Regions from separate parts of the Ensifer sp. LBL genome, predicted to be linked through region 2. Evidence: riboswitches for the same ligand, from Rfam matches in the RefSeq annotation. Region 2 holds a riboswitch; the other holds the start of a gene.
The links. Region 2 has a riboswitch for cobalamin ahead of OKW20_RS22995 (ABC transporter substrate-binding protein). Riboswitches for the same ligand answer to the same signal wherever they lie in the genome.
Positions count from the first base shown of each region.

Region 1: it holds a riboswitch for cobalamin, as region 2 does, so the genes downstream of both, OKW20_RS12095 (DUF1636 family protein) here and OKW20_RS22995 (ABC transporter substrate-binding protein) in region 2, are expected to answer to the same signal.

Region 1 covers NZ_JBNDJY010000003.1:77,031-92,984, reverse strand. Annotated here, with positions in the region: gene OKW20_RS12120 (mechanosensitive ion channel domain-containing protein) at 1-1,103, opposite strand, end outside; gene OKW20_RS12115 (DUF924 family protein) at 1,305-1,865, opposite strand; gene OKW20_RS12110 (FecCD family ABC transporter permease) at 1,958-3,025, opposite strand; gene OKW20_RS12105 (ABC transporter substrate-binding protein) at 3,029-3,982, opposite strand; gene OKW20_RS12100 (ABC transporter ATP-binding protein) at 3,979-4,782, opposite strand; gene OKW20_RS12095 (DUF1636 family protein) at 4,805-5,218, opposite strand; cobalamin riboswitch at 5,324-5,539, opposite strand; gene OKW20_RS12090 (RidA family protein) at 5,724-6,200, opposite strand; gene aspT (aspartate-alanine antiporter) at 6,689-8,377, shown strand; gene OKW20_RS12080 (bifunctional aspartate transaminase/aspartate 4-decarboxylase) at 8,431-10,083, shown strand; gene OKW20_RS12075 (aspartate:alanine exchanger family transporter) at 10,260-11,939, shown strand; gene OKW20_RS12070 (SRPBCC family protein) at 12,113-12,592, opposite strand; gene OKW20_RS12065 (SLC13 family permease) at 12,711-14,486, opposite strand; gene OKW20_RS12060 (GYF domain-containing protein) at 14,712-15,935, opposite strand.
Region 2 covers NZ_JBNDJY010000005.1:660,016-675,969, forward strand. Annotated here, with positions in the region: gene OKW20_RS22970 (ParB-like protein) at 1-241, shown strand, start outside; gene OKW20_RS22975 (class I SAM-dependent methyltransferase) at 258-1,079, opposite strand; gene OKW20_RS22980 (pseudoazurin) at 1,076-1,513, opposite strand; gene OKW20_RS22985 (ABC transporter ATP-binding protein) at 1,525-2,286, opposite strand; gene OKW20_RS22990 (FecCD family ABC transporter permease) at 2,283-3,335, opposite strand; gene OKW20_RS22995 (ABC transporter substrate-binding protein) at 3,332-4,348, opposite strand; cobalamin riboswitch at 4,499-4,691, opposite strand; gene OKW20_RS23000 (ArsR/SmtB family transcription factor) at 4,884-5,207, opposite strand; gene OKW20_RS23005 (DUF899 domain-containing protein) at 5,381-6,082, shown strand; gene OKW20_RS23010 (hypothetical protein) at 6,368-7,756, shown strand; gene OKW20_RS23015 (DUF1801 domain-containing protein) at 7,829-8,329, opposite strand; gene OKW20_RS23020 (hypothetical protein) at 8,636-9,100, shown strand; gene OKW20_RS23025 (porin) at 9,784-10,872, shown strand; gene OKW20_RS23030 (GntR family transcriptional regulator) at 11,070-11,873, shown strand; gene OKW20_RS23035 (TetR/AcrR family transcriptional regulator) at 12,042-12,632, shown strand; gene OKW20_RS23040 (Rid family hydrolase) at 12,683-13,165, shown strand; gene OKW20_RS23045 (flavodoxin family protein) at 13,320-13,949, shown strand; gene OKW20_RS23050 (winged helix-turn-helix transcriptional regulator) at 13,981-14,418, opposite strand; gene OKW20_RS23055 (LysR family transcriptional regulator) at 14,532-15,434, opposite strand; gene OKW20_RS23060 (MFS transporter) at 15,599-15,954, shown strand, end outside.

The DNA.
Region 1 (15,954 bases), on a different contig from region 2:
AGCCGCCAGCGCGAATCGCGTGGCGAAAGCACCGCCTGGGCGAGCCTGGTGACGAAGAACACGACCACGGCCACACCGAGTGTGACGGCAATGATCGGCGCGATATCGGAGCGCAGCACGTTGAAGCCGCGCAGGAACAGGAAGCTGGAGATGGCGAAGGCGGCCGAAGCGATCGTCGGGATCAACGTCGACCAGAAGGCGACCGAGAGCCTGCGGAAGTAGCTCGGCTCCTCGTCGGTGATGTCATGCTCGATCAGCGGGCGAAAGAGCCTGCGGCTGCCGGAAAGAAACACCAGCGCCGCCAGCAGCGACAGGAACAGCGCCGTCAGGAGCGGCACGCGCTTATAGTTCCAGGCAAAGCTCAGCCAGCTCCCGACACTGCGAGACAGAACCCGGGTTTCGTCCGCCGTAGCGGCCAGCGCGTCGTCGAACATTCCGGTCGACACTTCGGTGTTCTTCAAAAGCGTATTGGAAAACAGTGCGCGACGGGTCGCAGTAATGGCGTTGGACAGCTTCGTCGCCTGCACCGACAGGCCTTCGGCCTCTCCGGTCAACGCGTTGATCGCACCGCGCTCGGCCATCAGCCGCTTGCGTTCGGCGGTCACGATGTCGGCTTCCGGCGGCTGCCCCTCGGCCGGCGGATCGCCGAGTTCGGTGAGCCGCGCCTTGATTTCGTCGAGGCGCGGGCGGGTCGAAACCGAAACGCCGATGATCTGCTTGGCAAGCGCGTCGACCTGAACCTTGAGGTCGGCAAGAACGATGTCGTCGTCCTTGGCCTTCTCGACGCGGTCGGTCAGCCCCTTCAGTTCCTCGCCGGCCTTGGCAAGCTGCTCCGCCGCCTGGGCCTGGGCCGGCGGCGTCGCATCAGCCGGCACGGCGTCGGCCGCCGGCTGGGCATTTTCGGCCGGCTGGGTGGCTGTCGCTGCAGGTTCGGCGGTACCGGGGGTCGCGCCGTTCTCGGCTGGCTGCCCCTCCTGCGCCGGCTTGCCGGCAGCGGGCTGGGTGGCGGTCTGAGACGTTTGCGGCGATTGCGCCGATTTCTGGCCCCCTTGCGCGTTTGTCTGTGCGGTTGCCTGTGCCGGTTGCGCCGCCTTCTGGGCCATGACCGGGCCGCCCACGGCAAGCGCCAGCAGGCAGACGAGAATGGCGGGCAGTTTTCCGACAGAACGCAATTTCATGATCCTTGCAGATTGAGACCGTGGCCCGGAATCGCTCCGGCCGTCTTCACGTTTCGATGTGAATACGAAAGACGGCGGAAAGATGCAAAGAACGGCGATAAATCGTCGCCGGCGCCCGCTTTCCCGTTAAAAGCCGGCGCCGGGCTGCGCCAGATAGGCAAGTTCGGCCTCCGTCGAGCCGCGCGCCAGAAAGGCGTTGCGATGCGGGAAGCGGCCGAACTGCTCGATCACCTCGCGGTGCCGGATGGCATAGTCGAGATAATCGGCATCGCCGAGCTCGGTAAAGAGCTTCACCGACATGGTCTGGTCGGTAAGGTTTTCCGAGTGCTCGAAGGGCAGATAGACGAAAGCGCGCCATTCCGGCTTGATCGCCATGTCAGCGCCGGTGCCGACGGCGAGCTTCGCCTCGTGCAGCGCCAGGCAATCGGTGGCAAAGGCGAGCGGCGTGCCGCGAAACATGTTGCGCGGCATCTGGTCCAAAAGCACGATCGCCGCCAACCGGTTCTCCGGGCTCGCCCGCCAGGTCTCGTCGACGCCCCGGGCCAGCGCCAGGTGCGACGCCTGGAAGCGGCGGATGCAGGCCTGGTCGAGCTCGTGGCTCGTCCCGAACCAGTCGTCATAGGTGAGTTCGCCAAACCAGAAGTCCAGAACGTCCTGCGGCGTGCAAATGTCAGCTTCGTTCGCCATATGCTCCTCTTGCGGCCCAATCGCCGATCGCCCGGCCCCCGCTAACACATAGGCCGGAACCGGCCCTTGTCCATAACTTGTTCCTACCCGCCTTACGCGCGTCGCTTCAGGATGGCAATGAAGGCGATGCCGCCGACGAGACCGGTGACGACGCCGATCGGCATGTCCTCCGGCGCCATGATGACGCGGGCCGTCAGATCCGCAAGGATGAGCGTCAGCGCCCCGAAGAAGGCCGAAAGCGGAATGACCCTGACGTTGTCGCTGCCGGCCAGGAGCCGCACGAAATGCGGCACCATCAGCCCGACGAAACCGATCGCGCCGGAAAAGGCGACCATCACCCCGGTCAGAAGTGCGGTGACGACGAACAGCGTCAGCCGGAAGCGGCGCACGGGAATGCCGAGCGTCATCGCCGTTTCGTCGCCCATGGCGAGCGCATTGATCTCGCGCGCCCGGATCATCAGCCAGGCGAGCGAGACGAAAAGCACCCCGCCGGGATAGACGAGCTGCGACCATTGCGCCAGGCCGAGGCCGCCGAGCATCCAGAAGATGACCGTGTGGGTCGCCCTCGGATCCCCGAGAAAAATCATGAGGTTGCCGACGGACGTTAAGACGAAGGCGACCGCGACGCCGGCGAGCACCAGGCGGTCGGCGCTGCTGCCGAGCACGCGGGAGACGTAAGCGACCAGCACGGTTGCGAGCAGCGCGCCGGCAAAGGCAAAGAGCGGCACCGTGGCAAGGCCGAGGATCATGCCGGTGTGCAGCAGCGCCACGATCGCGCCGAGCGCGCCACCGGAGGAAACGCCGAGCAGATGCGGATCGGCGAGCGGATTGCGCGTGACCGCCTGCAGCACGGCGCCGGTCAGCCCCAGCCCAGCCCCGACGAGGCCCGCCAGCATCACCCGCGGCAGGCGCACGTCCCAGACGATGCTCTCGCGGCCCGCCGACCAGAAGACCTCGACGCTACCGGGCGAAATCTTGCTCGCGATGATCGACCAGACGGTTGCAACCGGGATCTGCGCCGAGCCGAGCGATACGGCGGCCGTCACCGTCAGGAGAAGCAGCAGCAGGCCCGCGGCAAGGCCGAAACCGCTGCGGGCCACCCGTTGAGACGCGGCACGCGAAACCGCAACGGTGTCAGCCGACGTATCCTCAGCCAGCATCGGTTACAGGCCTTCGCCGTGAAAGGTCTTGGCGAGACGGGCGATGGCGTCGATGTTGCGCGGGCCCGGCGTTGCCTCGACATAGTCGAGCACGACGAAGCGATCGTTCCTGACGGCATCGACATTCTTGAATGCCGGATTGGTCTTCATGAAGGCGATCTTGTCCTCGGCCTTCACCTCGCCGTAGTTGACGATGACGACCACTTCCGGATTGCGCTCGATCACCGGCTCCCAGGAGATCTCCACCCAGCTCTTGTCGACATCATCCATGATGTTGGCGCCGCCGGCAGCCTCGATCATCGCCGTCGGAATGCCGAAGCGGCCGGACGTGAAGGGCTTTTCCTCGCCGGAATCATAGACGAAGACCCGTGTCGGCTTTTCCTTGCCGGCATTCGCCTTGGTGATCTCGGCAAGCTGGCGGCGGTAGCCGTCAACCAGCGTCTCGGCGCGATCCTCGACGCCGAAAATGCGGCCGAGATTGAGAAGATCGACGAACATGTCGTCCATCGTTGGCTTTGCCTTGGCCATCACGTGGATGCAGGATTCGGTCAGCTCGTAGACGCCGATCTTGAAGGGCGCCAAGGTTTCGGGCGTGACCTCGCCGCCGACCTTCATGCCGTAGTTCCAGCCGGCAAAGAAGAAGTCGGCGTCGGCGTTGAGCAGCACTTCCTTGGTCGGATACTTCTCCGAAAGCTCCGGCAGTTCCTTGACGCCTTCGCGCAGCTTCTCGTCCAGCGTCTTCCAGCCGGAAACGCCGGTATAGCCGACCATGCGATCCTGGAGCCTCAGCGCCAGCATCATCTCCACCAGGTTGACGTCGTTGGCGATCGCGCGTTGCGGCGCGGCGTCGAACGTCACCTCGCGGTTGCAGCTCTTGACCGTGACCGGATAGGCGAGCGCCGGCGTGGCGGCGGCCAGCACGAAAAGAAGGGAAAATGGGGCAATATTGATCTTCATGAAATAGATCCCTGTCGAGGAAGTGAAAAGGAAAAGCGGGCGCCGCCGGCGGAAGCATTGTGAACGGTGGCAGTGACGCCGAAGGCGGCCGAAAGTTCGCCGGGGCTGAGCACCTCTTCGGGCGTGCCGAAGGCCGTCAGCCGCCCGGCAGTCAGGATCGCGACGTCGGTCGCAAACTCGGCGGCGAGATTGATGTCGTGCAGCGTCGAGACGATCGTCAGCTTCAACGTCTGCAGCAACTCGAGGATTTCGAGCTGGTGACGGATGTCGAGATGGTTGGTCGGCTCGTCGAGAATGATGATGCGCGGCTCCTGCGCCAGAGCGCGGGCAATCAGCACACGCTGCTTCTCACCGCCCGAAAGTGTGGCGAACTGGCGACCGGCCAGATGCGCGAGATCGAGATGCGCGAGTGCATGCTGCACCCGATCGCGGTCGAAATCGCTCCAGCCGCTCAAGCCTTCCCGCCGCGGAATGCGCCCCATCATCACGACGTCGCGCACGCTGAAGGGAAAGTCGCCGGGCATTTCCTGCAGGACGACGGCGATCGTCCTTGCTGCCTCGCGCGCCGAGATCGACCAGAGATCGATGCCATCGACCGAAACACGGCCGGCATTCGGCTGCACCGCCCGGTAGAGGCAGCGCAGAAGCGAGGTCTTGCCGGCACCGTTCGGCCCGAGGATCGCAAGCCGGCTGCCCGCCGCGATCGAAAAGCCGATGTCCTTGACCAGCGTCAGCCCGGCGCGCGGCCCCCAGTGAAGGCCCTCGACCTTGAGTGCCGCTCCCGTTGCCGTGCAGCTCATGGGTTGATCCCTCCCTGCGCCGTCATTGGAAGTGCCCGCCGAGGTCTTCGGAAACGAGCATCGCTGCGGGGATGCGGGCAAGCGTCTTGCCTTTCAACCCGCGTGGCCGCTCGGCCGCCCGCGTCATGCCATCGCCACGCTCGGCATAGGTTGTGGCAAAGCGTACGAGATCGTCGATGTCTTCGTCCGGCGAGACGTCGCCGAAGAGATAGGTCGCCTTTCCCGTCGCCTGGAAGGCGATGGTGCAGGGCCGCGTGCAGGCCGCCATGCACACCGTGCCGGCAATCGAGAAGTCACGATCGAGCGGTGCGCCGAGTGCAGCGATGCTGCCGCTCAGCCGCTTGATCAGCTCGGCGCCGGGCGCGCAGGGGCCACCGGTGAAGCGGCAATCGGTGCAGACCGTTATCTTGTGCTGTCGGAAATTCGGCTCAGCCATTCCTGCCCTCCGCCGGACTGACGGCAAGAGATGGCGAAACGGCAGAAGGACGGATAGCCGTCGTGCGAAAGCCAGTTCTTTTCCATCGGAACACCCCGTCCGTTGTGGTTGATCGGTTCGATGGCAGGTCTCCTGGCTCGCGGGTCGTGGCGCATCCACGTCTTCCCGGCTGATCGCCAGTGACATGGTGTGAATGCGCTTTCCGCTCACAGTTGCGGGGGCAGCCACGGTCTCGGCCCCATCAGGGTCGTCCGTTCCGTGTTCCCTTTTCAGCCGCCTCCGCATTGTCGCGGACGCAGCACCATCACCGCCTTCCTCGCATGTTTCGACGGGGGAGACAACCGCACGGCACAGGCGGGAAGGATCTATCAACATGCGGCGTATCGTCATGCGCAGTTTGTTATTAAATAACATTACGTCGCGCAAGCCGAAAATTGAGCGTCGGACACGATCCGACGCTCAACAGCCGAAATCCGCCGTAAGGCCGACAGACGGCCGTGACGCCTCAGAACTCCGGCGGAAAGAGCTCGGCCGTCAGCGTCACCGCCACCGCGGCGTTGCCCGGCAGGTTGCGCACGCCGCAGACGGAGCGGATATGGCCGGCCCTTTCGCCAAAGGCGGCAGCCAGAAACTCGGAGGCGCCGTCGAGCACCTTCGGGTGGTCGAGGAAATCCTCGGTGCAGGCGACATGCCCCTCCAACCGGACGATCTGGCGAATGCGCTCGAAACGGCCGAGATGTTCGTGGATCTGCGCCAGCGCATTGAGCACCGCCAACTCGGCCGCCTTGCGCCCCTCGTCGATCGTCACGTCGCGCCCGAGCAGCCCCGTATGCACGAAGCGCCCGTCGAGCAGCGGCCCCTGCATCGAGACATGAAGCATCTCGCCCGCCTCGATCACCGCGCGATAGGCGCCGAGCGGCTTCGGCGGCGTTGGAAGCTGAATGCCAAGCGCCCCCAGCCTACGGATAACCTCATCCATCATTGCTCCCCCTCCTCGTCATCTTACGAACCGGCCGCGCTTGCGGAGACGATACCGCTTTCCATCTCGACCCTTCGAAGTTCTGTCGCCCCTATCGCAAGCAGTAAGGCCCACCGTTCCTTGCGCCTCCAGCCGTATGTTCAAGCATAGCCAGGAGAAAACGCCTCATGCCTCACGTTGCGAGATAACATTACGAATTACAACACCAGAGTTGAAGTGCCGGCGCGACCCGGCCGCGCGCATCCGTGTTTCGATCGCATGCGGCGGACGCATCGCGGCGCCCGCCAGGCGCGCACCCCAAGTAAAACCGCTGAAATGTAACATACGTTACGCTCACGTAACCCTATGCCGGTTGAGAATTTCGACGACCGAAGCGACAATTGCCGGGATTAAGATTGGGCATCGACAAGATCCGAAAACAAGCTCAACTTAGCCGCGCAGATCCCGAAATGAAGTGATGGCAACTCAACTTTCTGAAGGGAATAGCAGCAGTGAATCCCATCGATTTTTTCGTCGACACGCTTCGGACCTATCCACCCGTCGCCGTCTTCCTCGCGCTTGGCATCGGTTTCCTCATCGGTCCGATCAAGGTCGCGGGGTTCAACCTCGGCAATGTCACCGCCACGCTTCTGGCCGGCGTTCTCATCGGGCAGTTGGGCATCCAGGTTTCCGGTGACCTCAAATCCACCCTGTTCCTGATCTTCCTCTTCGCCGTCGGCTACGGCGTCGGGCCGCAATTCGTGCGAGGCCTGAGCACCGATGGACCGAAACAGATCGCCTTTGCGCTCTCCGTGCTGGTGCTCTGCCTGATCGTTCCCTATCTCTGCGCGCTGATTGCCGGGCTGCCGCTCGGCTATGGCGCCGGCATGTATGCCGGTTCGCAGACGATCTCGGCTGCGATCGGCGTTGCGACCGACCAGATCAATTCGCTCGGGCTGACGCCGGAACAGGCCAAGACCTTTGCCGACCAGATCCCGATCGCCTATGCGGTGACCTATATCTGGGGCACGATCGGCTCGGCGATCATCCTCGCCCAGCTCGGGCCAAGGCTGCTCGGCATCGATCTGCCGGCCGCCTGCAAGGAATATGAGGCCAAGCTTGGCGGCGGCACGTCGAGCAGCGAACCCGGCATCACCAGCGCCTACCACGACTTCGGTCTTCGGGCCTACCGGATCGATGCGGCAAGCGGCCTGACCGGGACGCCGGTCAAGAACCTGCTTCCCGGCATCCGTGTCTATGTCGAGCGGGTCCGTCGCGGCAGCGAGATCATCGAAGCGGACGGCAACACCGTGCTGCAGCCGGGCGACGTCGTCGCCTTCTCCGGCCGGCGTGCCCTGCTCGTCGAGAACCTCGACACCAAGCTGACGGAGGTCGAGGACAAGCAACTGCTGAACGCCGAAGCCGAGGTGGTCGACGTCTACGTGACCAACAAGGCGCTCGCCGGCAAGACGCTGGCGGAGGTCAGCACCATGGACTGGGCGCGCGGCGTCTATGCCCGCAAGATCATCCGCTCGCTGGTCGAGATCCCGGTGCTGCCCGGCACCACCGTCGAGCGCGGCGACATCGTCACCATCGGCGGCGCCAAACATCATGTCGAAACGGCGATCAAGGCGCTCGGCTTTGCCGACCGGCCGGTCGAAACCACCGACATCGCCTTCCTCGGCTGGGGGCTCTTCATCGGTGCGATGATCGGGGCGCTCACGATCACCATCGGCGGCATCCCGATCGGGCTTTCGACCTCCGGCGGCGCGCTGCTGGCCGGCCTCGTGCTTGGCTGGCTGCGCACCACCTACCCCGCCTTCGGCCGCATCCCCTCACCGGCGCTGTGGCTGATGAACACGCTCGGCCTCAACATCTTCATCGCCGTGGTCGGCATTGGCGCGGGGCCCGGGTTCGTCGCCGGGCTTCAGGAAGTCGGCATTTCGCTGTTCATCTGGGGCGTGGTCGCAACCTCGATCCCGATGATCGCCTCGGTGCTTATCGGCCATTACGTCTTCAAGTTCCATCCGGCGATCCTGTTTGGCGCCTGCGCCGGCGTCAGAACCACGACGGCAGCGCTCGGCATGATCCAGGAGGCGGCCAAGAGCAAGGTGCCGGCGCTCGGCTACGGCATGCCCTACGCCATCGGCAACACGCTGCTCACCATCTTCGGTCTCGTCATCGTCATCATGCTCGCCTGAGGCGGGCTTCAGAAACCGAGACCTTCGCTTATTGATCACAGGGAGTGTGGATCATGTTGGACAGAAATTTCTACGACAGCATTTCCGATCTGAGCCCGTTCGAAATCAAGGACGAGCTGATCAAGCTCGCCAAGACGAGCTCGCAGAAATCCGCCAAGGCCTTCCTCAACGCCGGCCGCGGCAACCCGAACTGGACGGCGACGCGTGCCCGCCAAGCCTTCTTCCTGCTCGGCCAGTTCGCTCTGACGGAAGCCAAGCGCGCCTATTACGACCCGAAGGCCGGTGTGGCCGGCATGCCGCCGCAGGACGGCGCCCATGCCCGCTTCGAGAAGTGGACGAAGAAGCTGCTGCAAAACACGGCGGACTGGGACGAAGAGGATGAAGGCGTGCCGCCGGCAAAGACGCTCTCCGACGCCGTCAACTATGCCATCACCACGTTCCGCTTCGATGCGGACGCCTTCGTGCACGAGCTGACGGATTCGATCATCGGCGACAACTATCCGGTGCCCGACCGGGCGCTGCATCACAACGAAATCATCACCCATGAATATCTGATGTGGGCGATGTGCGCCGGCCACCGGCCAAAGGCGCAGTTCGACCTCTACCCGGTCGAAGGCGGCACCGCCGCCATGTGCTACATCTTCAAGGCCTTGAAGAACGCCCGCCTGCTTAACGCCGGCGACACGATCGCACTCGGCACGCCGATCTTCACGCCCTATCTCGAAATGCCGGAACTGGAGGACTACGATCTCAAGACCATCAATGTCAGCGCCGAGCAGGAGGATCGCTTCCAGTTCACCGACGAAGACATCAAGGCGCTCGAAAACCCCAAGGTGAAGGCGCTGTTTCTCGTCAACCCCGGCAATCCATCGGCCGTTGCAATGGATCCGGATTCGATCAAGCGCCTTGTCGATCTCGTCAACAAGAAGCGCCCCGACCTGATCGTGCTCACCGACGACGTCTACGGCACCTTCGTTCCGGGCTTCCAGTCGATTCTCGGCCATCTGCCGCGCAACACCATCGGCGTCTATTCCTACTCGAAATATTTCGGCTGCACCGGCTGGCGCCTCGGTGTCATCGCGGTGGCGCAGGACAACATCTTCGACGAGAAGATCAAGGCCCATGGCGAGCCGATCCAGAAGCTCTTGGAAAAGCGCTACAAGGCGATGACGCCGAAGCCGCGCGAGGTGAAGTTCATCGACCGCATCGTCGCTGACAGCCGTGACGTGGCGCTGAACCACACCGCCGGCCTGTCGCTGCCGCAACAGGTGATGATGTCGCTCTTCAGCCTCGTCGAGCTGATGGATGTCGACAAGGTCTACCAGAAGGCCTGCATGGCCATATGCACGAAGCGGTTCTGGAACCTGATCGAGGGCATGGGGGTCGAGTCCAATCCCGGCATCTACTTCGACCACTATTACGGCATCATCGACTTCGAGTTCTGGCTGCGCAAATATGTCGGCGAAGATGTCGTCACCTGGGTGAAGGACAACATCCACCCGCTCGACATCCCCTTCCGGCTTGCCGAGGACCACGGCATCGTGCTGCTCAACGGTTCGGGCTTCGATGCGCCGAGCTGGTCGGCGCGCGTCTCCTTCGCCAACCTCAACGACGACGCCTATTCGCAGATCGGCCGCGCCGTGCGCTCGGTGGCGCGCGGCTACGTCCAGACCTACCAGGCGGCGAAAGGCCTGAAAATCAGCTGACCACCGAGGGCGGCCGGCAAACAGTCGGCCGCCCTTCCAACGCCCGGCCGGCGTTTCCTTCGGCCTGCAAGCATCCCCGCATTTCCGGCTGGCGACCGTCTTCCGCCGGCCCAGCAACCAGCGCATCATCCAGCTGAAGCGGCATTCTTCGGCTTGGCACCGAGAGGAAACGCCGCGTGACCGATCACCTGTTCAGCATTCTGCGCGCGCATCCGGAACTCGCCCTGTTCCTGGCGCTCGGCATCGGCTACGCGATCGGCAAGATCACCGTCTTCGGGGTCACGATCGGCGCCGTCACCGGCTGCCTGCTGGCCGGCGTGCTGATCGGCCAGACCGGGGCCGAGCTTTCCAACGACGTCAAGCAGGCGTTCTTCCTGCTCTTTCTCTTCGCCATCGGCTATCGCACCGGCCCGCAATTCTTCCAGAGCCTCAACGCCGATGCCCTGCCGCAGATCGCCGTGACCGTAACGCTCTGCGTCGTCGCCCTCGGTGTGGCGATCGTGCTTTCCATGCTCTTCGGTTTCGATCTCGGAACGGCGGCCGGCGTGCTAGCAGGCGGCGCGACGGAATCGGCGACCGTCGGCGTTGCGATCGACACCTTCCGCAAGACGGCACCGACACCGGAGGCTGCCAGCCAGTTCGAATCGGCCGTCGCGACCGGCTTTGCCGTCGCCTATCTCGTCGGCGTCGTCACCGCCATCCTGGTGCAGTCGCAACTGGCGCCCCGCCTGTTCGGCCGCAGCCTGAAGGACGCCTGCGCCGAGCTCGAGGCCGAGCTCAACATCGCCCCGCAAAACAGTGGCGACAGCGCCCGCCGCGAAATCGAGGCACGCGCCTTCGTGATCAGCGACAACCTCGTGGGCCTCACCGTCGAAGAGGCGGAAGCCAGGGTGCCCGAAAACCAGAAGGCCTATATCGAACAGATCCGAAGGGGCCAGGAGATCATTACCCCTACCCGCAAGCAGCGGCTGCAGGCTGGCGACGTCATCGCCGTTGCCGGCCTTCGCGGCTTCCTGGTCGAATATTCCAGCCGGATCGGCACCGAAATAGACGACCGCACCCTTCTCGACATTCCCGTCGAAGTGCTGGACGTGGTGGTGACCAACAAGGATGTCGCCGGAAAACGCCTGTGGCAGCTACGGCAGCAGCCGGAATCGCGCTCGGTGTTCCTGCGCAGCATTCTGCGCGCCGGCCAGCCGATCCCGATCTTTCCCGGCCTGACGGTGCGCCGCGGCGATGTGATGTCGATTGCCGGCGCCAGGCGCCATGTCGAGGAAGCGGCCACGCTTCTGGGCTATGCCGACCGTGAGACGACCGCGACCGACATGGTTTTCGTCGGCGTCTTCATCTTCCTCGGCGGCCTCATCGGCATCCCCGCCCTGAAGCTCGGCGCGCTCGAAATCGGCCTCGGCGTCGCCGTCGGCGTGCTGATTGCCGGCCTTTGCGCCGGCTGGCTGCGCTCGGTGCGGCGCACCTTCGGCTTCGTGCCGGAGGCGACGCTCTGGTTCTTCGACAGCGTCGGGCTCTGCGCCTTCATCGCCTGCGTCGGCATCTCCGCCGGCCCGAGCTTCGTTGCCGGCCTCGTCCAGTCCGGCCCGGCACTGGTCATCGCCAGTTTCCTGATCTGCGCGATCTCGCATGTCGCGGCACTCGCGCTTGGCCGCTGGGTCTTCCGCATGAACGAAGGCGTGCTCGCCGGCACCTGCTGTGGCGCCGGCACGTCGGCCCCGGCGCTTGCCGCCGTGCAGGAGGCGGCCGGAAGCAAGGTCCCGACCCTCGGCTACGGTCTCGGCTACGCGATCGGCAACGTACTCCTCGCACTCTGGGGCGCGGTGCTCGTCACCGTGCTGGCGTAATCGGGGAGGCTCGGGGCGGTGCCGCTCGGAGCGAATTGCGATCGTGAGGGAGCGCCCTGGACAACGCTGCTGTCGCGGCGCGCGCGCTCATAACGACACAACAGCGCGGCCCGCACTGGCAACGCGGCAAACGGCGCATCGAACGCGACCGTCCAACTGGCGGCCTGCTCGGTCTACACGCCTTCCAGATAATGCGCCTTCTGCGACGGATAATAGTCCGAGAATGACGGCAGGGACTTGCCGGCGCGCGCCGCGACCAGCATGTCGAGGTAGTATTCCCAGCCCGGCCCGACGTCTCCTGCGAGCTTCGGGTCGCTCAGCGTCTGCAGCAGCTGCAACTCGGTCTCATCGCCCCTCTGCGTGAATGTCAACGCAATGCGCCAATCGCCGGCGTCATCCTTCATCACCACGACCAGGCGGTGCGGCGCGGCGCATTCCTCGATCAAGACATCCGTCCATGGCTGGCTTTTCTCATGGAGCAGTTGCAGCCGCACGGTCTTGCCGGGACCGGCTTCGCCTTCCCAGCGCCCGAACCACAGCGCGGTGCTCTCGGACCTTGTCACGCTCGTCCAGACGTCGTCGATGGGGGCACGAAACGTGCGCGTCAGGATCAGGTCGTTGCCACTGACGTGGCCGGTGGGCTTGGGGCTCATACCGTCTTCTCCCTTTGGTCCTCACGGATAGGCAAGCCTGCGGCGGTACTACCGCGCGTCTACCTGTACACGGTAACGGCTATTTCTGCGAGAGCACGCGTCCGCAGCTGCCAAACACCTAACGCAGCGGCCAGACCAGCATCAGCGCCGGGATGCTGACGATGACGATCACGATCGACAGCGGCAGGCCGAGGCGCGGATAGTCGCTGAACTTGTATCCGCCCGGCCCCATGACCAGCGTGTTGCACTGGTGCCCGATCGGGGTGAGGAAATCGCAGCCGGCACCGATGGCAACCGCCATCAGGAAGGCTTCCGGCTTGTAGCCGAGGGCACCGGCAAAGCTGGCGGCGATCGGCGCCATGACCAGCACGGTCGCGGCATTATTGAGGAACGGCGTCACTCCCATGGCGGCGAGCAGGATGATCGTCAGCGCGCCGGCCGGCGGCAAGCCGGCGGCAACCGTGCCGAGCCACTGCGCGATGACATCGGTCCCCCCGGTCGTGCGCAAGGAATCGCTGACCGGGATCAACGCCGCCAGCATCACCAGGATCGGCCCATCGACCGAGCGATAGAAGTCGCGCAAGGGGATGATGCGAAAGACGACCATGGCAAGAGCCGCTGCAAAGAAGGCGATCGGCACCGGCACGAGACCGACCGCCGTCGAGCCCATGGCGGCCGCCAGAACCAGAAGCGGAAGCGGCGCCTTGCGGGTGGTGCCGAGCAGGATCTCGCGCTGCGCAAGCGGCAGGCAGCCGAAGTCCTGGAGGAAGTGTGTCAGCTCGCGCCGTGCGCCCTGCAGCACGATGATGTCGCCGGCCCTTAGGCGAATGCTGCCGAGCCGCTGCTTCAGCCTCTCGCCCTGGCGGCTGACGGCCAGTAGGTTGATGTTATGTGTGTTGAACAGCGCCAGGCGCTGCGCCGACATGCCTTCGAGCGGCGAACCGCTGCCGACCACGGCTTCGATCGCCTCGATCTCGTCACCGGCCTTTTCCCGCCCATGCGGCGCGCGGTCGCCGGCAATCTTCAGCTTGCCTTGCGAGACAATACGATCGAGCGCCCCCGGGCCGCCTTCGAAAAGCAGGATGTCGTCTGCCTCGAGCGTCACGTCGGGCAGCGGCGCCAGGTGCAGCCCGCGGCGAAAGATGGCGATGACGACGGCACCGCCGTCGCCGAGTTTCACCAGATTGCTGAGTGCCTTGCCGATCGCCGGCGAACCGGCGGCGACCACCGCCTCGGAGGTGTAATCGGTGATCTCGATCGCCGAATGCACGGAAATCTGCTGACTGGTGCGCTGCGGCACAAGCTTGTAGGCAAACAGCAGAAAGATGCAGCCGACCAGCGCCAGCGTCGCGCCGACGGGCGTGAAATCGAACATCGTGAAGCTCTCGCCGGTCAGCTCCTGGCGCACGCGCGAGACGACGATATTCGGCGACGTGCCGACCTGGGTCATGAGCCCGCCGATCAGCGAGCCGAAGGCCATCGGCATCAGGAAGGCGGAAGGCTGAACATTCGACCGCCGGGCAAACTGGAAGGCGACCGGCAGCATGATCGCCAGCGCCCCGATGTTCTTGATGAAGGCGGAAAGCACCGTCACCGTGATGACCAGCAGGGCGAGCTGTGCGCGGACCGAGGAGATGTTCGGCAGGAACCGCTGGATGGCGGCGTCGACGATGCCCGAGCGCGCCACCCCGGCGCTGACGATCAGGGCGCTGCCGACGATGATGACGATGTCGTCACTGAAACCATCGAAGGCATGATCGTAGGGAACGATACCGACGGCGACCGCCAGCATCAGCGCCGAACAGGCGATCACGTCGTATCGAAACCGCCCCCAGATGAAGAAGGCCATCATGGCGCCGATGACGATAAACGCGAGAGACTGATCGGCGGTCATGCAATATCCGGGTTCAGCGAAGGGACTGGGCGGGACGGAACGTGCGGCTGACAAAAGCCGAAACGCGCGATCCGCGCAGAAGTTCACGCAAGACGTAACCCATGTTTCGGCAAATCGGAATTCACCTCAGCGACAAATCTGGGCATGAGTGCGAAGCGCATCGATTGCGCGGCGTCGCCCGGCGGCGCGGTGGCAGCCCAGCCGCCCCGCTATTGGGCCGCCCCGCTACTCGATGGTCCCGAATACGGCCGTCTCCAGCGTATCGATGGCCTCGTCCCGCTGCTTGCCCTTCATCAGAAAGGTAAGCATTCGCCAGGCGTCTCGCCCGCGCAGAGCAAGGGTTATCTCGGCGGTGGTGTCCGGTTCCTTGATCGACTTCATCGCCAGGCGTATCGCCATTTGGCCGTTGATCATCACCGGCTGCCAGTCTGCACTCGCCTCGAATCCCGCCTTCGCCTGCAGCTCGGCGAGCCTCTCGGCATATTGCCGTTCGTTGATTGTTGCCGGGATCTGCTCGTGCCCGAAATAGATGCCGCCGCCTGCCTGATCCGAACCGATCATAAAGAGCATGTTGTCGCGCGAGAGATCCTCGACGACCCAGGCCGCCTCGAACGTCGCCTGCCTGCCGGTCACTGGATTGACGAAGGTCTGCATGGGTGGCGGCGGGGTCAGGGCGGCAACCATCCAGGTCGCCGCCGGGTCCATGGCCTTGCCCAATGCGACCGGAGTAAGCAGCGCCACCCCGACACCGACGGCAAAGCGCGTCCCCGAAATCCGGCGCCCCTCCACCCGGGCCCGCCCCCGGTCATGACCAGCGGGCCGGCCGTGCGCGACACGGCGGTATTGCAGGATCAGCGTGACGAAAACCAGCGGGAAGATATGCAGCGCCAGGCCCGTCAGCCACATCATCAGCTCGCGGTTAAGATGGAACAGGCCCCGGGACTGCCCGTTGAGCTGCACAACACGAATGCCGAAAAGCGCCTTGCCGGGCGACGTGCCGAACAGCGACATGATGACGGCGCGCAGCAGAACAGCCATCGTGGCGCTCGCGAATACCGCCGCCGCAAGGATGGCGATGCGCCACTCCTGATAGTAGAACTGCAGAAGCGGCCAGGGAAGAAGAAGAACCGCAAAGGTAACCATGAGGTTCGCCGCATAGAACAGCAGTCCAAGATCGAGCGACGTTGCCCAAAATCGCGCCCAGGGCCGCGCCAGCGGCAGGCTCGGGATCGGCGGCAACGTCTCGTGACCCTCATCGCTCGCTGGCTGCTCCGGCTCGAGCCCCACGATCAGTTCGGGCGTGTCGGCGATGCGCATCCAGTCGCCCCTGCCCGATCGCCAGACCAGCGTGTCATGCGCCAAAGCGCCCGTCCTGACCAGAGCAAGGAGCTCCGTTTCGACAATCGGGCCCTTTACCTCGCCGCCGACAGCATAATGCCAGAGCGTCATTTCTTCCCCCAAACCTCAC
Region 2 (15,954 bases):
CACGATCGCCGGCCTCGTCGACGATCCCTACCGGTCGCTTGCCGGCGCGCTCCGCCGCGCCGGCGGTTACGCCAAGGACGCAACGCCCTACAGCGAGTTCATGTGGGCAAACTTCCTGCGCTCGCGCATCGATGCAAAACGCATCGCCAATGACATCGATAAGGCCGTGCACGACGCGCTCGATCTTGCCCACGGCAAGTCCGCCAGCTTCCTGCCGGGTTGGTGCGGCGTCACCGATTGAACCGGCGCCTCGCGGTTCAGGGCACTGGGGTCTGGCGCGCAGCCGACGAATGTGCGGTCAGGATGAAGCGCCTGTAGACGAAGGTGCGGAGGCAGTTTCGCAGGTTGGCCGACTTGCGCTGGGCACGGGCGACCGGCGCATGGGACATTTTCTCGATCCCTTTGAAGCCCGCCTCCTCCAACAGACCGGAAAGCTGCTCGAACCGCAGTCCGCGACCGAAAGGCAGGGCACGCATGATCTCGGCATGGCGTTGGCTCAACGACCCGTCGTAATAGGGATCGGGCCCGGAAAACCTGTCGATCAAGGCCACCAGGCGTTCGGCGAGACGCCCGATTGGAGAAGGCTTCGCCCAGTCCCCGTCATAGATCACCAGCTTCCCACCCGGTCGCAGCAACCGGTGCCACTCGCGGAAGGTCGCCTCGGGCTCGGTAAGCGTCCAGACGAGGTGGCGACAAACGATCGCGTCATAGGCCGCGTCCGGCTCCATGGTGTTTTCGGCATCGGCAAGGATGAAACGCAGCCGCGGTTTCCCGGCGTGTTTCGCCCTGGCGACGGAAAGCATCGCTTCGGAGAAGTCCAGCGCCGTAACCTCGTGACCGAGATCGTGGATGAGCCTTGTGACCTCGCCCGTGCCGCAGGCAAGTTCAAGCACGCGCAGCGGCTTCACGCCAAGGGTGGCGCGGATCGGTTCCTGCCAGGCGGAAAACTCGGCTTCAGACAGGATGCCGTGGCCGAAAGCGAGATCGAAGGTCCTCGCGCGCTCCGACCAGTAGCTGCGGATCGCTTCCTTCAGATGAAAATTCGCGCGCCCTGCCCCTTCTTCGGTGTCGTTCGTCACTTTCCGAAACCGTTTCTGGCAAGGATTTCGTCAAACCGCTTGCGCGCCCGCGCCGGAACCTTGGCCGCCGCAAAGCCTGTGTCGACCTTCGCGTCGCCGACACGGATCACCATCACCATTCCCATCGCAAAATGGGGCGAGCACTTGATCCCGTAGAACCCCTCCGCGTCGAGCGTGACCTCGATCTCCTCGTTGATCCCGCCCTTGAAACCAGCGGTACCTTCGGGAACCATGCCGTCGACCGTCGCCGCGTTGTGGCCGCTGGTGGCAGCGATGAATTTCACCGTGTCGCCGGGGGCGATCTGGAGGAAGTCCGGCTCATAGACCATCGGTCCCGAAACGTTACGGTTGAGCATCTTCACCTCGTGCATTTCGGCTTGGGCGAACTGGAAAGCGGTGAGAAACAGGGACAATCCGAGGAGAAGCGCGCGCATGTAAATCCTTGCTAGGCTGAATGAAAGCGGAAGATGGAGGTTCCGTCCTCGGGGTCGACGACGATGCTCGCACGAACACCGAAGACGGCGGCGATCCGTTCGACGGTCAGGACTTCACGCGGCGGCCCCAGCGCCACCAGCCGGCCGGCGGACATCATGCCGACGCGGTCGCAGCCAAAGGCCTGGTTGAGATCGTGCAAGGCGACCACGGAGGTTATCGGCAGGTCAGCCACCAGCTTCAGGATCGAAAGCTGGTGCTGGATATCCAGGTGATTTGTCGGCTCGTCGAGCAACAGGACCTGCGGCTGTTGCGCCAAGGCCCGCGCCAGGTGAACCCGCTGGCGTTCCCCGCCGGAAAGTGTTGCCCACGAACGGTTTTCGAAGCCCGCCATATCGGTATCGTCGAGCGCTTGCCTGACAATCCGGTCGTCTTCGGCCGACCAGGGCTGCAGCGGCGTGAGCCAGGGCGTGCGGCCAAGTTCGACCGCATCGCGAACCGAGATCGCTTCCGTCGTCTCGGCTTGCTGCTCGAGGAAGGCGATCAACTGGGCAGCCTGGCGGCGTGGCATGGCGTGCAGCATCTGCCCGTTGATCCGCACCTCGCCCGACGTCGACCGGACGATGCCGGCCAGCAGCCGCATCAAGGTCGATTTGCCGGAGCCGTTGGGGCCGACAAGGCCGAGTGTCTCTCCCTGCCGCACGGCGAGATCTACATGGGAAACGATCGCCTTGCCGCGGACGGACCAGCCGAGATCGCGTGCTTCCAGGATCATGATCGGCGCCTCCCGCGGATAAGGATCAGGGCAAAGGCCGGTGCCCCAACCAGGGCGGTGATCACGCCGATCGGCAGCACCTGGCCAGGAACGATCGTCCGCGACAGGATATCCGCCGCGATCAGAAAGACCGCCCCCATGAGGGCGGTTGCCGGGCCGAGCCGGCCATGACGCACACCAACCAGGAAACGGGCCGCATGCGGTATCACGAGCCCGACGAAGCCGATGGAGCCGACAATGCTGACCATCACGGCCGTCACCAGCGCGGTAAGGCCGATCAGCACCACCTGGACGACCCGCACGGGCACGCCGAGCGAGGCGGCGGATTCCGCCCCGAAGGAAAAGGCGTCGAGCGCACGGGCATACCAGATGCAGGCGCCGAGCCCGACAAGGGCCACGGGCACGGCCAGCCAGACGTCCGGCCACCGCGCACCGCTGAGGTTGCCGAGCAGCCAAAACATGATGCCCCGCGCCTGCTCCGCATTGGCCGACTTGGTGATGATGAAAGAGGTCAGCGCGTTGAAGAGTTGCGATCCGGCGATGCCGGCAAGCACGATCTGCCCTGTTCCGCGCAGGGTGACCCCGCCACCGGCGGCACGAGCGAGGATCGCCACCATCAGGAAAGCTGTCACGGCACCGACAAAGGCGCCGAGCGACATGGAGACCGCGCCGGCGCCGAGGCCTGCGACAGTGACGGCCACTGCGCCGGTCGAGGCGCCGGCGGAGATGCCGAGAAGATAGGGATCCGCCAGGGCGTTGCGCAGGAGGGACTGGAGCACCATGCCCGAAACCGCGAGGCCCGCCCCACAGCAGGCGGCAACGATCGCCCGCGGCAGGCGGTAGTTCCAGATGATCCCGACATCGATGGGATCGAGCCCATAGGTCGCGCCGAAAATCTTGTTCGCCAAGGTCTGGAGAACCGTCAAGACGGGTATCGGCGTTTCGCCGATGCAGGTTCCGGAAAGAACGGCGGCAAACAGAGCCAATGTCCCCGTGGCTGCCCGGCCAAGCCGGGAAGCAGGGGCGCGCCGCGAGAGGCCGGTCTTCACTTCGCCAACCCGAAATCCTTAAGCGCAGCGGAGAGAACTTCGATGCCGGCGACCGTTCTGATCGTGGCGTCCATCGCGTGCGCATCCATGACGACGATGCGGTTGTTCTTCACCGCGTCCATCTGGCTGGCAACCGGATCGGTCTTCAGGAACTCGATCTTCTTCAGGTAGTCGTCGGCCGGAAAGCGCCGGCGATCCATCTTGGCGATGACGATCATGGTGGGGTTGGCCTTGGCGATCGTTTCCCAACCGACGACCGGCCATTCCTCGTCGGAGCCGACCACGTTGCGGATGCCGAGCTTGTCCATCATGTAGGCAGGCGCTCCCTTCCGGCCGGCCACATAGGGATCGATGTCCATCTCCGCGCTGGAGAACCAGAAGGCCGCGGACACATCCTTCAAATTGAGCGCCTTGGCCTGCTCGATGGCGTTGGCCTCACGCTTGGCGAGTTCCGCGACGAATGCCTCGCCTTTGTCCTGAACATCGAAGATCTGCGCGAGTTCACGCACGCCCTGATGGATGCTGGCAGTCGAGAAGAGCGCGCTGCGCGTGCCGTCCACACCCACCGAGTTGTCCTTGGCGACGCAGTCGGCCGGAAGGACATAGGTCGGAATTCCCACTTCGTGGAACTGGGTTCGGGTCGCAACGATCCCTTCGGGGCCGACGTGCCAGACGAACTGCACGGCGACGAGCCCCGGTTTCTTGGCGACGACGCTTTCAAAGCTCGGGTCGTTGTCCGCCAGGCGCGGAACCTTGGCATTGACCTCGGCAAATTCCGGCAGCACGTCATTGAACCAGACCGACGTGCCCGTAACCTTGTCGCCGAGGCCGAGCGAGTAGAGAACCTCGGTTGCCGCCTGCCCGACGGTCGCCGAAGTCGCCGGCGCCTTGTCGAAGGTGATCGCCTCGCCGCAATTGTCCAGGGTCAGCGGATAGGCGGTGGGTTCGGCAGCAGCGGCGGTGGCGAAGAAGGCGAAGCCAGAGGCGGCAAGCAGGAAACGCGAAGCGGTCATGGCACATTGTCTCCGATCTTTTGATCGCGCGGATCGGAGGGGACGAGCCAGGACGCAATGATCGAACCGATGTTCAAGAGAACATCGACAGCCGGCACTTGTGGCGCGACCAACGACATCGACAACCTCCCCGGACACCCCGCCCGGCTTGTTCAGTTACAGGTGTCGGTAGGTCTCCTGACTGACGGGTCTTGGCTCCCTCTCGGCCTTCCCGGACCATCGTCCAGTGGCATTTTCGAGAGAGGACTGGCCGCCTACAGTTGCGGGGGCAGTTTCGTTTCGCGGCGAGCCGCGGCGAATTCCCTGTTATTTCCTTTCGGAAACCGACGAGAATTCACTACTCAACGAACGAGTGGAGCGCAAGCATGAAAGCGGCGCTTTCGAAACCACTTGCCAAGAAAGGTAGAAATTCTTTCGCGTCTCGTAATTTCACTAAATATCACTCCCCGCAAATAGGGAGAACATTGCCGATTGTCGAAAACTATACGCAAATGAATACTGTTTAAGTGATCCGTAATTCACACCATCTTCAGACTTACCCTTCGAGGCCAGTCTTCAGCCTGTCGAGAATGGCCACGGCATGGGCGGCATAGTCGCTGATCCAGCGGTCGTGAATGTGCTTGATCGGCAGCGCATTGAGATAGTTCCAGCGCTCGCGTCCTGCCCGCCTGACGATGATCAAGTCGGCGTCCTCCAGCACGTTCAGATGCTGCATCACGGTGCAGCGATCCATGTCTGAAAAGGCCGCGCAGAGCATGCCCGTGGTCTGCGCCTCGCCCTTGAGACGATCAAGCATCGCCCGCCTGCGCGGGTGAGCCAATGCCTTGAAAACCAGATCTTCGTCCTGCTTGCTTGACACGTTATGTTTTTACAACATATTGAAAGCGGACGCAACGGAGACGGCGCCGATGAGACGGGTTTGCGAGCTTTCGCGAGCACTCCAACCGAGCCTGATGGCTGGACTCCGTCGGTCGGAGTTCAGCCTTGCGCCGACACCTCCAAGCAAACCGCCCCAAAGGGAGATGATTGAGAATGCTGCCTAAAATCGCTTCAATGGACGAGTGGCAAGCCGCACTCGAAAAACAGATTGCCAGGGAGAAGGCACTCACCCGCGCACGCGATGAAGTGAGTGCCGAGCGCCGGCGCTTGCCGATGGTCAGGATCGACAAGGACTATTCGTTCGAGGGGCCCGAAGGCACGGTAAGCCTCGCCGACCTCTTCGACGGACGGCGGCAACTGATCGTCTATCACTTCATGTTCGCGCCCGGATGGAAGGCGGGCTGCGACGGCTGCTCCTGGGTCGTGGACGCGATGACCCATCCGGCGCATCTCAACGCACGCGATACGTCCATCGTGCTGATTTCGCGCGCGCCGCTGGAGACGCTGCAGAAATACCAGGCCCGGATGCAGTGGCAGCACCCGGTCTGGTACTCTTCCATGGCGAGCGACTTCAACCACGACATGGGAGCCACGGTCGCCGATCCGGATGACCCGACAAGGACCAGCGAGCGCCATGGCGTCAGCGTCTTCCTCAGGGACGGCGATCATATCTACCGCACCTATTTCAACGGTGCGCGTGGCGTGGAGTATCTCGGCAGCATGTGGACCTATCTGGATCTGACGCCCTACGGTCGACAGGAAACATGGGAAGCCTCTCCTGCGGGATGGCCGCAGACAGAACCCTATGTCTGGAACCGGCGGCACGACGAATACGGGACCGAACCGGCCTTCTGATTTTCCGCGGCGGCGAACATGGAATTGTCGAGCCACCGCTCCTACGTCTTGTCTGGCCGATCGCCAGACCTGCGTCATTGCCGCGAACCCGAACAGGGATCGCGGCAATGGTGAAGGGATGCCACCGGCCCGGCACGGAGCGCCGAACGTGGGGATGGATCGCGCTTCTAAGAGGCGCGCCGATGGGGGCGGCAATCGATGGGAAACGCGACGCAAAACCGCAAGGACGGTCCGGCACCGAGCGGCAAGAGGTTTTGGCGGCGACGCGTTCGGATTGCATCGATCATGTTGGCCGCCCTGCTTCTCCTGGTGGTCGCGCCGCTTGCCGTCATTCTCTACCCAACGCTGAAGACCTATCCCCGGAGCGACTTTCCGGCCGCAGCCTCGCAACTGGAACGCAACAGGCAGGACCTTGCCCATCTGCGGCGCCTGATCGAGGTTGACCGAAGCTTCTCGCCAGCCGCCCAGGCAGCGTTTACGGGCTCCCTTGATGCGATCGAACAACGGGCCGACGATCTCGACCGCGCCGGCCTGGCGATGGCGGCAGCAAAGGCGGTCGCCATCGCAGACAATGGGCACACCAGCGTCGTCGGCCTCGTCGGTGGCCACAGTTTCAATGCGGTTCCGATCCGGCTCGGCTGGTTTGCCGAAGGCCTGTTCGTGATCGCAGCGACAGGCGACCAATCGCACCTTCTGGGCGGAGAGATCCTTGAAGTGAATGGACGGGCGACGGAGGCTTTTGTCGATGCGCTGCGGCCCCATTTCGGCGGACCCGCCAATCTCGCCAGGGAATTCGTCCCGAATGTCGCGATTTCGCCGGAATTGCTCCATGCAGCCGGCCTTGCCGAAAGCCCGCGGGAAAGCGCCTATCTCATCCGCCTAAAGGATGGAAACGTCGCGCAGATCCCTCTTCTTGCCACGCCCGGCGCGCCGGAACCGTTGAACGCCCATGTCTGGCCTCGACGCGATTTCAGTCCCCTGTCGCAGACCGGTCGCGACGCCGGGTGGCAGCACGTGCTCGACGACGTCACGCTGCCGGCCTATCTCACGCGCCCCGACGCCAATTATTGGCACCACTATCCCTTGCCCGATCTGCTCTATGTCCAGATCAACCGCATCAGGGATGGAGCGCCGGAAGGCCTGTCGCAGGGGCTCGCCAAGATGCTGGATGAAGCGGAGAAAAAGCCCATACGCAATGCAGTCGTCGATCTGCGGTTCAACAATGGCGGTAACTACGAATTGACCGCCGATTTCTCGCAAAGGCTCCCGGCCATCCTGCCGCCTGACGGACGGCTGTTTGTGCTGACCAGCGCAAACACCTTTTCGGCGGCGATCAGCACGGCGGCGCGCCTGAGGCATTTCGGCGGGACGCGCACAGTTCTTGTCGGCGAGCCGATGGGAGACCGGCTGCAGTTCTGGGGTGAAGGCGGCCGCACGGTTTTGCCGAACTCGAAGATCACCATCCGCTATTCGACGGCCTATCACGACTGGGAGCATGGATGCAGCCTGTCGGAGATCAGGACCTGTTTCCTCCTGAATTACGCCTATGACGTTCCGGCAGGCCCGCTTCAGCCGGACATCCCGCGCTCGACGAGCTTTGCCGACTATGCCACCGGCACCGACCCTGCAATGGCCACAGTCATGCAGGTCCTCATGGTGGGCAACGCCGATTAAGGTGCCGCTTGTGGGGAAGCAAGCCGGGCCCGGCCATTCCGGGCGGCGGCGGATTCGCGCTGCGGCGACGCTTTACATGTTTTCGCCCGGCAGCTCGCTGGCTTGTTTGACCCAGTCCAGGAACTGCGCCTCGTCGAGTTCGTCGGCCTCATAGATGTCGAGATAGCGCACATCCGGCTGTTTCGACGTGCCGGGCGGCATGGGGCTGAACTGCGCGCCGCGGAAGAAAGCGACCTTCACGTATTTCGTCATGCAGTGAAAGCCGAGGAACCAGACATCCTTTTCCATGCCATAAAAGGGAGAGTTCCATTTGACCGCCTTTTCGACACCGGGAACGGCCTCAACGATCAGCCGGTCAAGACGTTTGCCCAGATCGCTTTTCCATCCCGGCATCGCAGCGATGTATTGCTGTATCGGGGCGTCTCCATAGCCCTTGGCGATCTGCGGGTTGCCGCCGGTCAGGAGGACTACGCCATCGGCCGACTTTGTCGGCGGAGTCTTGCGTCCGCTCGTTGCCCTTGGCGCAGCGGAAGCAGCTTTCGATGCGTTCTTTCCGATTTTCTTCTCAGACATGCGCGGACCTCGACTTTTCCGTCAGTTCGTCGCGGGTCGGATCCTCCGACACGGTCACGGAGTCCATACCCGAATGGCTATGCACGACACATAGCCATCCAGCTATGCATTGGTCAAGGATGAACCTCCAGCTTCAGCTGCGTTGCGGACTGCAACTCGATCCGCAAGACGCTTCGCCAAGTATTGGCAATCGGCACGGCATCTCTCCATCGCCGTAGGGTCATGGCATGCAGACGGTCGGGATCCCTGCGATCCCGGACATGTGCAGCAGCGGCTCGTCACGAGCCACCATTCGGGATCTCGAGCGTGCTCTCCATCAACACCTTGACCGCCGGACACCACCTTGATGCCGTCATTCTCAGGGTGCTGAAAGAACGGATTGCCGTTGCAACGGCGAACGCGCGCCGACCGGTCGAAGCGCCGGACAAGCTCGTCGACCACCTTCTCGACCAGCACCGCCTCAGCCTGCACTTCCTGAGCCTGCACGTGTTGACGGCCGCATCGCCTCGCCGCGAAGCCCTGCTTCTCGCCATCGATCGACCGGTCCCCCGCAAACATCTCCGACGGCTTCAGGGCATCGTCGGAGGTATCATCGAGAACGGCGTCCGCGACGGCCACTTCAAGGCACAGGATCATCATCTGTCTGCCGATCTTTTCACGGCGCAAACGAAGCCGATCTGGGATCCCATAGCCATCGTCGCGCGCCTGCAGGGATCCGAGTGCTACAGTCCTTATGAGCATGCCCGAATGGCCGTAGCCCGCCTGGGCTGAAAAAGGCGGCTTCCGCCCACACGGCTGCGGTTGCAGTCGTGTCCGCGCGTTCGCGCTCCACCAGCACAACGCCTGCCCGATCCCGAAGCTCTCCGATTAGAACCGGCACAACCGTTGCGGAAACCGGACGCCATCTTTCCGGCAGCGCTTGCTGCCTGCCCTCGTCGATCTGCAGCGTCGGGCGATGGCCAGAGCCCGTCCCCTGCCGCCCGCTTGCGCCGCTCCAGCAACGTGCCGAGGCGAGACGATTCGCGTTGCCGCGGAGCCAAAAGCGAACGCCGCCAGTCGCAGGGATGGACTGGCGGCGTTGACCACTTGGAGATCGCCTTCTTCTCAAGGCAGCGTTTTTCTAACACCGCACGATTCAAAGTCAATACATAAAAATATTAATCTCAATTGAGATCATAGCCATCATGAAAGCAAACGTCTCGCCAACGGAATTCAGCCTGGTGAAATGCTAATATGTAGCAATTTTGCAATATGGATCGATCATGCTGTAATTTTGAATTGAGATTATAAACTTTACGAATTCACTTTTGGTAAAATCGTGATACCCGATTGCATGCGCTGGCCAGCCGAAGATCGGGTGGCGCCAACAACCACAGCGCGAAGCAAGTAGGTCGCGGATCCACATCGGGTGATGCGGCCATCTTGCCTGATCGAACAATGAGAGGGATTTTCCCATGACGATGAAAAGCATACTTTTGGGATCGGCTGCCGCGATCGCGGCGACGTCCAGCGTCCAGGCGGCAGACGCAATCATCGCGGCCGAACCGGAGCCGACGGAATATGTCCGTGTCTGCGACGCATTCGGCACCGGCTTCTTCTACATTCCCGGAACCGAAACCTGCCTGCGCATCGGCGGTTATGTACGCTTCCAGACGAACTTCGGTCCGCGCGAAAGCGCTGGTCGCTGGGAAGGCAAGCAGTCGACTTCAGACTGGGATGCTTTTGCCCGCGCGCAGCTGATCCTCGAGGCGAAGAACGATACGGAATACGGCGCGCTCACCAGCTACATCGCCATTCAGGCCGATACCGACAACGACGCCCACAACAACTTCAAGCTCGACGAAGCCTACATCCAGCTCGCGGGCTTGCGTGCTGGCCACTTCGCCAGCTGGTGGGACAAGGGTCTGAACGGCGAAACCGACATCAGCGGCAACGACACGACCGTCTTCAACTCGATCTCCTACACCTATGACGCCGGCGCGTTCCAGGCAGGTATCGCCATCGACGAGCTCGAAGGCCTAACCTCGAAGAACAACGGGGTTGGCGTCGAAGGCATCGTTTCGGTCTCGCTCGGCGGCGCATCCTTCGACCTGCTCGGCGGTTACGACACCGAGGTGAAGCAGGGCGCCATCCGCGGCCTGGTGTCGGCGGATCTCGGCCCGGGCGTGCTCCAGGGCTTTGCCGTCTGGTCGTCGGACCCGAACTCCTACTGGTCCACGTCCAAGTGGAGCGTTGCGGCCTCCTATCGCCTCAACGTCACCGACAGGCTGGCGATCACACCCGGCGCTCAGTATTTCGGCGATCTGCGCCGGAACGTTCTCTTCAACGCGGCCTGGAGAGGCGCTGCATCGCCCAACGAAAGCTTTGGCAACGGCAATGCCTGGAAGGTCGGCGTCACGGCAGACTACAAGATCACCGAAGGTCTTGATATCCGTACAACCGTAAATTACGTCAAGGTCGACTACAACGACACCTTCAAGGGCAGCAAGTCCAAGAACGACGACTACGTGTCGGGCTTCGTCCGCCTGCAGCGTAGCTTCTAACGGAAGAGATTAACTGACGACAATATGCCCGCAATCTGTATCGGTTGCGGGCATATTTTCGTGGACCTTTCAGCAAGGCTTCCTGTGTTTGGCCCGTTCTCTCGATCCGAAACCACGCCACCGGGATAGTCTTCCTCCCATCTCGCAATCGGAATCCATCGATACAGTTTGGCGCAATACATCCGACAGCGATTGATTTGCTGCTGCTGAACCATGTAAAGCTTATCGAACGCCTTACGGAAATCGGGTCCCGGATGCCAAAGTTCAACTACCTCTCTCCCGCCTTGCAGAGCGAAGATGCCGCATTGATGCAAAGTGCATCCTTGAGTGGCATCGAGGCGAAGATCCACGTTGACCTTTGGAACGCCATCATCGACCGCAAGCTGAAGCCTGGGGTCAAGCTGGAAGAGCTCGTGATGTGTGACATCTACGGGATCAGCCGCACGGTCATGCGCAAGGTTCTCATGATCATGGAACAGGACGGGCTGGTGTTCCTGCCGCCCAACAAGGGCGCCTACGTCGCATCCCCATCGCTGCAATCGGCTTTCGAGATGCTTGAAATGAGCGAGGCGCTGCAGACATTCGTCGTCCAGAAAATCGCGACGAACCACGCATCCATCGCCGCCTCCCAGTTCGACCGGATCGCGCAACACGCCAAGGCGGAAGAAAAGGCCGAGGCAGCCCATGATTTCCGGCTTCTGCGCCGGTTCGACATCGAGTTTGGAAGCCTGCTTTGCCTGGTTCATGGCAACGGGACGCTTGCCCGAGAATGGGAACGAAACGCCTCCTGCCTCGCGCTCGCACTTTCGCTTCACCAGAGCGTGCAACCGGCAGGCAGGCAGTCGGATTACTCCCGGCAGATCCTCGCGCGCCTGACGGATGGAGATGCGGCAGGCGCACTTGTCCTTGTCCGCGAGCGGATAGGCCAACTGAAAGCCTCGCTGGACACCCAGTCCGATGGCGAGAATGTGAACCTGCGCGAGATCCTGGGCCTGAATTGAGCCCCATGGGGCGAACGCGGCGACCCCGCTCGCATCCGCGGCCCCTTCGTGCCATTTGCTCGAGCCTAAATTCTATAATCCTGACTACATAAAATCCGTGCGTCCGCTTGTTTCCGCGCAGCGCTATTTATATAAATATCACTACATAAATCACGACGGACGGACATCATGGCGAGCCGCGGACGACCGCGAAGTTTTGACCGCGATCACGCGCTTCGCCTGATCATGGAAGTGTTCTGGTCGAAGGGCTATGAGGCGACCCAGCTCAACGACCTGACTGCCGCGCTCGGGATTACGCCTCCGAGCTTCTATGCCGCGTTCGGCTCAAAGGACGCAGCCTTTCGCGAGGCGGTCGATCTTTATGTCGAAACCGTCGGTTCGGGCACCCGGCGCGCACTCGATGCTGGTAAGACGGCCCGCGAGGCGATCGTTGCGATGCTATCGGCCAGCATCGACGCGGCTCTCGGCGCGCCACAATCGGCGGGCTGCCTGCTGATCCTCGGCGTGGTCAATTGCCAGACCGACTCCCTGCCGCTGCGCGACCTTCTCAGACAGATTCGCAAGGAGACCGAAAACCATATTCTTGTCCGGCTGCGGCGCGGCGTCGCCGAGGGTGATCTACCGCCATCGGCCGACGTCCAGGCTTTGGCCAGGTACTACGCCACGATCATGCAGGGCCTCTCGATGCAGGCGCGCGACGGCGCCACAAGGGACGAATTGCAGGCCCTCATCGCCCCATCGATGGTCGCGCTCTCATAACGGACGACCGTAAGGCGCGCACGCCACAAACAATCCTGAAAGAGAAAACCATGAAGGATCAAAACATCGTCACCGTTCACACCCATGCGACAACAACAGGCCAGGTCATCGTGCCTGCCGTGCTCAAGGACGATGTCGATCAATTCCACTACGCCCCGGCGCGGCGCGCCGGAGATTTTGTTTTTCTGTCGGGCATTGTCGCCTGCAACCGGCAGCCGACGCCGATGGATGCCGAGCAATTCCGCACCGAACTGCGCCATGTGTTCACGCTCATGGAGCAACTGTTGGAAGCGTCTCAGGCGGGTCTTGGCGATGTTGTGGAATTGCAGATGTTCCATGTGTTCGGCAGCGATCGGCTGGCGCTCGACAAGGGCGGGCAGCTCGCCACGATCGCCGAGGTCCGGGACGAATTTTTCCCGGCGCCCTACCCGGCATGTGTCGAGCTGGCCGTCGCGGAATTGAACCCGGAGGGCGGCTTGGTGGAAATCAAGGCGACCGCCTTTGCCCCGCTTTCACGCGGAGGCCGGGCCTAGCATCGGCACGAACCGAATAGCGGAAGAGCGGGAGTGCCCGCGACATAGGCACCCTAAGGTGCGTACTTGTAAGGCGGCCCCTGCGCCCGATACGCCTGCAGCAAAGCCCTGGAGTTTCACTTTCCAGGTTACCCGCTGTTTGAGGATGATATCGATGAAGGCAATGGTTCTCTGCTCCAGCCCACGACGCGACGGAAACTCGGCGACAATGGCGAATGCCGTCGCCGAAGGCCTGCGCGAGGCGGGCCACGAAGTCGAGACGGTGCGGGCCGACGACATCCTGTCGGGGCTGCTTCGAGACTGTCGCCAGTGTCGCATGCCCGACGGCGAGTGCGGGATCGACGACGGTTTCCGGCGCGCGTTCTTCGGTTGCTACCTACCCGCTGACGGCTTCATCGCCGCAAGCCCGATCTACTGGTATGGCGTCTCTGCGCAACTGAAGGCTTTCTTCGATCGAATGTTCTGCTACGTCGCTGCGTCGCATCCGCAATCGGCGTCCGTGGTCGCGCAGATGACCGGAAAACGGATCGGTCTCGTCCTCAGCTCGGAAGAGACCTACCCCACCGTTTCGTCCAGTCCGCAGCATCAGTTCCAGGAATTCAGCCGCTACACGCGCTCGACCTTCGTTGGCGTGGTGCACGGCCATGGCAACGCACGCAGCGACATACACCGCGATCCGAGCGACCCGGTCGCGCGAGCGCGCCACTTCGGCCGGACCTTCTTCAGCGCTCACACCTCCGACTACCAGATCGACACGCCGCGATCAGGCCGCGTCTGGGCGTGAGCCGCCTTGCGCGGCGCGCAATATCCTTTCGCTACGGCAAGCGCATCTTGCGCCGCCTGGCTGCCTTTGCCTCGCTCGCGGCCGTATCGTATTTTTCCCGGAAGCGGTCCAGCTCCGGAAAATTCCGCTCCGCCCATAGGTCGAGGCTGATCAGCGTTTCGCTGAGAGACAGGCCGACTGCGCTCAGGCTGTATTCCACATGCGGCGGGTTCGTCTGCTGATCGTGACGCTGCACCAACCCGTTGCGCTCGAGGTCCTTCAGCGTCTGGGTCAGCATCTTCTGCGAAATGCCTTCGACCTTGCGCAGCAACGCACCATTGCGCATCGGACCCGCCGCAAGCGCAGACATGATGAGGATCGCCCATTTCGTCGATATCAGTTCGAGCGCGTGCCGGGCCGAGCAGGAGGCGTCGAACACGTCGGGATTGCTTGCAGACGGAGCGCCGGCTTGCGGGGGCAGTTTCATCATCACCTCAAGGACATGCCGTTGCGGCGGCCGCATTTCACGCCTCACAGGTAGTGCGCGCGATTGCGGCTCACAAGTTGCGAGCCGCAAAGCCGAAGGCAGGACGGCGTCCGGAGTTATGCCCAGGGCGCACCGGCCGCCCATTCCGCCCGAATGGCCTCGATGAAAAGGCGGACTTTTGGAGAAACATGCTTTCGCGTCGGATAGACGACGCAAACCGGCGGCTCGTCGCGCTCGAATTCTTCGAGTAAGGGCACAAGCCTTCCTTCCCTGATGTCGCGGCCCACCAGGAATGCGCCCAGTTGCGCAACACCCATTCCGGCGAGGCAAGCATCGCGAATGGCTTCGGTGTTTCCGAGACGCAAGTTTCCCTGAACGCCGACGTCCCGGTCTTCGCCGCCCACCTTGTAGTGCCACGGCACTGGTCCGCTTGCGTGCTTGAAGCCGATCCTGTCGTGGCGCGTCAGCTCGTCGATCGTGCGCGGCGTTCCGCGTTGCTGCAAATAGTCAGGCGCAGCGCAGGTTATGAGCCGGTGCGACGCCAGGACCCGCCGCACGAGGCGACTGTCGGTCGGCCCGCCGATACGAACGGCAACGTCGATGCCGTCGCCGACGATGTCGCGATACTCATCCGAAAACGAGACCTCCGCGTCCACCTCGGGCCAGCTGTTCAGGAAGCGCTGGAGAACGGGCAGGATATGCAGCCTGCCGAGGGCGATCGGCACGTCGATGCGAAGGCGCCCTGTTGGCGCCTGGTGCCGCTGTGCCAGGGCGGACTCCGCGTCGTCCACTTCCGACAGGATCCTGATCGCATGTTCGTAGAAGAGTCGGCCCTCTTCGGTGAGGCTGACGCTGCGGGTCGTCCTATGAATGAGCCGCGTCGCCATATTGTCTTCAAGACGCGCGACGCATTTGCCGACCGCCGAACGGGAAAGACCGAGCCGCTCGGCCGCCAAGGTGAAGCTCTGGTCGTCGGCGACACGAACAAAGGCGCGCACATCGCCGAGATGGTCCAGCATCGCAAGATCCTATTGGGGACGAATCGTCCCTTTTGTTTCCATGACACGACAGTTTATCCAACTTTCGGAAACAGTAAACAATGCCTCGCAACGTCCCGGCAACGGGACATGGGATGGGCGCGGCGCCACATCGCGGCCCGCGCCCGAATGAACGAGGCAAGCGAATGAAACTCCAGGAAGAAACCGACGGTCTGCAATCAAAGGGAGGCACAAAGAGGGAAAATTGGCTGCCGGTCTATAACGCCGGCCTGGCGACCTTCTGCGTCGTGACGACCGAGATGCTGCCCGTCGGATTGATGACGCCGATCGCAGACGACCTTCAAACGTCGATGGGGACCGCCGGCCTGATGCTCTCGCTGCCGGCACTGCTTGCCGCACTCTTTGCGCCCACCGTCGTGCTCGTGGCCGGCAGGATCGACAGAAGGCGCATCCTGACCACGCTTCTGCTGCTGCTAGCTGTTGCGAACATCGTTTCGGCGCTCGCCAACACCATCGGCTTGCTTCTGGCAGCGCGCATCCT